DNA from 2 places in the Candidatus Manganitrophus noduliformans genome. Region 2 is predicted to be linked to the other one. Evidence: riboswitches for the same ligand, from Rfam matches in the RefSeq annotation. Region 2 holds a riboswitch; the other holds the start of a gene.
What was found. Region 2 has a riboswitch for cobalamin ahead of MNODULE_RS22990 (carbohydrate porin). Riboswitches for the same ligand answer to the same signal wherever they lie in the genome.

Region 1 (2,393 bases), on a different contig from region 2:
CTCCGGTTCAAGATTGGGATTGCCAAAATTAGGAAAGAAGAGATCATTAAGCGTCGGACCGTGAAATCCGGTTCCGTACGCCGCTCGAAGCTTTGTGGCCGTCGACTCCATGAGATAAGCGGTCTCGACTTTGTAAGTCGTTTCGCCTCCATATCGGTTATTGCCGTCATAACGGAGACCGAAGTTCAAAATAAAAGGCAACTGGCGAAGTTGATAGAAACCATAACCGGCATGATTGACCGTGGTTTCGTCAACGCCATCGCCAAACTTGCCGTTCTGCGACTCATACTCGTAGCCGACGGTCAAGAGGTTGCGGCGGCCGAGGCGGAGGTCATGCCGCCAATCCAACCATTTTCTTGAGGTGTCGATTTCAGAACCATCGAATGTTGTATCATCCTCGTTGAAGCCGACCCTCAGATGCTGATCCCATTCCTCAATGACGGCGGTCTTCATGCCGAGCGTAGTGACCCATTGCCGATGATCCAGGACCAGATTCCGAACGTCGACCGGGCAGAAAAAAGTGTCCGGATCACAACCGTCCAGCTCGCTCTCCGAGTTGGTATAACGCCCCGTCCATTCAAGCCGCGTCTTCTCTGAAAGATCGGTCCCTAGCCGCGCGGAAAAAGCAGTATTCTCATATCCGTCGTCCTCGCGATTTCCAGCGAGTTCATTCGCCCGGGAGAATCCTCGGGTGTCAAACCGCGACGCCGAGAGGGAGTAATCGACCCGCTCTGTTGACCCGTTTAACCCCGCCGCCTCCCGAAAAGTACGATACGCTCCTGCCTCCAGCGAGAGAAAGCCTGACGGAGGGCCCTCTCCTTTTTTTGTAAAGATCTGAATGACCCCGCCGAGGGCGTCCGATCCGTATAGTGTACTCTGCGGACCGCGGATCACCTCAATCCGTTCGATATTCTCCACGGTAAGATCCGCAAAATCGAACGCACCCGTGGTGGGGCTATTGACCGGAACGCCATCGATCAGGACAAGCGTATGATTGGACTCCGTTCCGCGCAAAAACACCGAGCTTGTCGCTCCTGGCCCGCCCTGCTGTACCACCGTCAGACCCGGCACTTCACGCAGTGCTTCCTCGACGGTGGTGAGATGTTTCTCTTCGATCGTCTTTTCGTCGATGAGGGTAACGGAAGCGGCGGTCTCTTTCAACGGAACCTCCGTTTGGGTGGCCGTGACAAAAACCGGCGGAAAGGTGGGAATCTCTTCAGGGGATGTTTCTTCTGCGCCGGATACATTGGTGGTGACTGCAATCAGAACGAGAAATGAGCAAAACGCAATACGCCATTGGAACGGGGTCATCTATCCTCTCCCTTCGAAAGGTAAAATGTGATCCTGAAAGGCCCGGTCTCCTGGCTGAGGGCAACCTACTCCCACGCCTTCCCAGGGAGGAAATCGTTACTCGTTATTAGTTAAACGTTAAGCGTAAAAGAATTTACGATTCACGATTCACGAATAACGAAACCCCAGTGGCCGTTGTGGTTTCGTTCCCGTCACAGTTGCGGGGCAGCAGCGGTTTTGCACCGCTTTCCCGATCAACCCTTCAGGTTATTTGATTTAAATTCTGTCCAAAAAAAATCCCCGCCTTTCGAATGGAAAGGAGGGGATGGAATGAGTCCGCCCCCCGTCTTGACCATCGAAGACAGGCAGTGCTTTCCATTCAGGCAGGTCTTCTGGCTCTGGGACGATCTTACTCCCGACCCCTTCCCCCCCGGATATTTTATACGGAGAGTGGTGTTGGTCGGTTTCGCGTCCCATAACAGCGGCGGGTCCGCTCCCGATTTACACGGGATTCCCTTTTCAATCCCGACATGACGTCGGGATCACCTGAACGGGTTCTTTATCGAACGGGTAATCTATACCAGGGGGGCGGAACGAAATCAACAAAAAAATTGATCGGGGGCTTAGTCGTGGACGGAGAGGACAAATTCCTGATTAATATAGACAACGAATTCCGGCTGGATGAGGGTGAAAAAACGGACCGGCTGATTCAGATAATCCTTCATCCGGCAGAATCCTTCGGGAAGGTTGACAAAAACATCCCCCTCGATCTCATTGCCCCGGATCATCTTCAAAGAGACGGAATTCTTTTTTCCCAACGTCATGAGGTCGTCTTTTTCCAGCTGCGCCGGGACCTTCGCCACGACGATATGAGACCGATTGATCAGGAGGGTTCCCCCTTTCGTCCTCACGGGGATGAACTTTTTCTCCTCGTGCAAAAGATCCCCGACCTTTTGAAGCCCCGCATGGTGCGCCTCATAGAGCCGGAGAAAAACTTCCCCTTCGACCTCGCTCCCGTCGGAGAGTTCGAACAAAACCGGACGGTTCTCTTTTTCGATCTTTCGCTCATCCACGGGGTGCCGCTCCTTGAGGGGCCGCTCCCT
Region 2 (2,393 bases):
GCCCAGGCTCGGGAAAAACCGGAAAAGAGAATAAGAATAGAACCGATCAGGATCCAAAAACATTTTTTCAACATGAGCTTTCCTCCCATTTTATGAATGAGCCACGTTAGAAGTTGACGGTCGTCCGGACGCCGGGAATAAAGATGTTTTCGTTTTCATCGCCGGTCATGCCGTTTGTTCCGGAAATAAGCCACTGCAAATCGAGCGAGACCCAGAGCCGGTCTGTGAGAATGTGATGATAGTACCCCTCGGCGATATTTTCAGACTGGTCTGCCTCGACTTCCCGGCTGAAGGCGACACCCACTTGGTCTCTCGTCGATGCCTTGAAAGGGGAAGGGGTCTGAAACCCGGCCGACCAGGCGTATGCTTTTTGATTCTCACCTTCGGTTCGGCCGATCCCCGCCCGGGCAAAGAGGGTGAGGCGCACGGTGATTTGTTGATCGAGGCTGAATCCCACACCCCACGTCTTCTTCTCAAGCGCCTCCGAGACTCTTCCAACGCGTCCCCACAACCGGTAATTCCCTTCCCTAGCAAAAAGAAGGTGACTATGGTAGTCGATCTCGACCACGGCATAGACCTTCTCTGTGATGGTAGAGGCCGTGTCATTGGGTGACTGAATACCGAGCGCCACCCCCATCTCTCCTCCGGTGTCGTACTGAATGGCCAAACCGGGACCATTCGGCGGCTGCCGGAGCAGGGGGTTGTTCACCAGCGCCGTATTCAGAAACTGGCTGGTCTCATCGTTGGCGACCGCGTTCCGGTCGAAGTAGTTGGTCAGATCGATCTTTCCGCCGACGATCCTCAACCGGTCATCCAGGAGTTTAAAATGAAGCCACACCTCCCGTACCTTTACATCGTCGGTCACCCCGAGTGTCTCCGCATCGGCATTCAATCGAGAGAGGCTTCCAAGGACCTCATCGGGGCCAGCCCCGCCGATCGATTCCAGATCGACAAAGAAGGTCGAAAAAACCGTCGGCCTTGAGAGGAAGAAAAGATCAACCGCGCCTGTGGAGAAAAGCTTGTCGTTCTCTTTGCTGTTTAAAACTTGTTGCAGGATCCCTCGGGCCGATCCGCCGACGGCCACCCGTTTGGCCTCGGCTTCTTCGAGCGCAGCCGCAATCCTCTCATCCAAAGATTCTCTCCTCGAGAAGGGAAGCTTTCTGAAGGTCATCCTCCCTTCGGGAATCGTGCCGTCAGGACAACGCCCCCCCGGAGGCGGGGTATCGTGGATCTCTCCATCCGGGCATAAATACTCTTCGACCTTTTTAATCGTTTCGACCCGGTCGAGTCTGTCGAGCCGCTCTTCAAGTGCTTTGACCCGTTCGCTTAATGAAGCGTTTGACACTTCTTCATCCTCCTGCCGGTCCGGATCTTCTGCCCAGGAAACCCCAACATTTATTGCCACAAATAAAACAAGCGTACCGATCCATCTCTTCATTTTTCCTCTCTCCTCTCCCCTCGGAGAGTTCCGAGCATAAAATGACCTTTCCATCGGTCTCCTGACTCTCGGATCGTCCTACTCTCTGCGCCTTCCCATCCTTCGGCATGCTCAGGACAGTGGCATCGATGCAGATTTCGTCCCCGATTACAGTTGCGGGGCAGTGGCGGAGTTGCACCGCCTTCCCAAAATGGATGGGTCTAAAATATAATTCAGATCACGGTTTTCATCTCTCACCTCAATTGATTCGGCAGTCCTAACTTCACAATGAAGCCTGATAAAAAACATGCTCCTTCACCGGGTTTCCCTCTTTGACGTGCTCTTTTAGAATTCGATCCAATACCTCCGGGGTAACACCGTAATACCAGGTGCCGTCGGGATGAACCACCACGATCGGCCCCCCTTTGCAGACGGCAAAACAGCTGCAGCGGGTCCGCTTCACTCGAAATTCCCCCCCTTCCAGCCCATTCGCCGCCAGCTTCTCCCCAATCATCTTAAAGAGGCTCTCCGCTTCTCCCGAGGTGCAGCGGGGACCGGTGCAGACAAGCAGGTGTTTGTTGTAAGACTTGATCGACGGCTTCTCCGTTTTCAAAACGGGTTCCATGGGACCCTCCTTTTAATCGCGCTATTTTTTTGCTCCACTCGAACCGATCCGGCGTCGAAACGCCTCGCACAAAGAGATCCACCGCTCCGGGATGTTCGGATTCGAAGCGAAATGCAGATGAACATAACTGGCCAAGAGGTGATCACAATAAAACCCTTCCTCTCTCCCCTCGGAAGATTCTCCCCCCCGGAAAAGACGATAGGGTCTCTTCAATCCATTCACCGAATCAGGAGAGGGGCTTTCTATCCACTCCGAATAGTGGAACTCATGCCCCCTCGCCTTCCCTCCCTTTTCTAAAAGAAGGGACGGCTCCTGCGCTTCGATTGCGCGATATCCCAACGCCTTTAATTT

Region 1: another riboswitch for cobalamin. It lies ahead of MNODULE_RS14435 (TonB-dependent receptor plug domain-containing protein); the one in region 2 lies ahead of MNODULE_RS22990 (carbohydrate porin).

The regions. Positions count from the first base shown of each region.
Region 1 is NZ_VTOW01000002.1:1,108,657-1,111,049, forward strand. It holds gene MNODULE_RS14435 (TonB-dependent receptor plug domain-containing protein) at 1-1,311, opposite strand, end outside; cobalamin riboswitch at 1,335-1,567, opposite strand; cobalamin riboswitch at 1,656-1,855, opposite strand; gene MNODULE_RS14440 (hypothetical protein) at 1,914-2,363, opposite strand; gene MNODULE_RS14445 (type IV pilus twitching motility protein PilT) at 2,356-2,393, opposite strand, start outside.
Region 2 is NZ_VTOW01000008.1:74,300-76,692, reverse strand. It holds gene MNODULE_RS22995 (YVTN family beta-propeller repeat protein) at 1-74, opposite strand, end outside; gene MNODULE_RS22990 (carbohydrate porin) at 107-1,438, opposite strand; cobalamin riboswitch at 1,473-1,649, opposite strand; gene MNODULE_RS22985 ((2Fe-2S) ferredoxin domain-containing protein) at 1,701-2,042, opposite strand; gene MNODULE_RS22980 (cobyrinic acid a,c-diamide synthase CobB) at 2,064-2,393, opposite strand, start outside.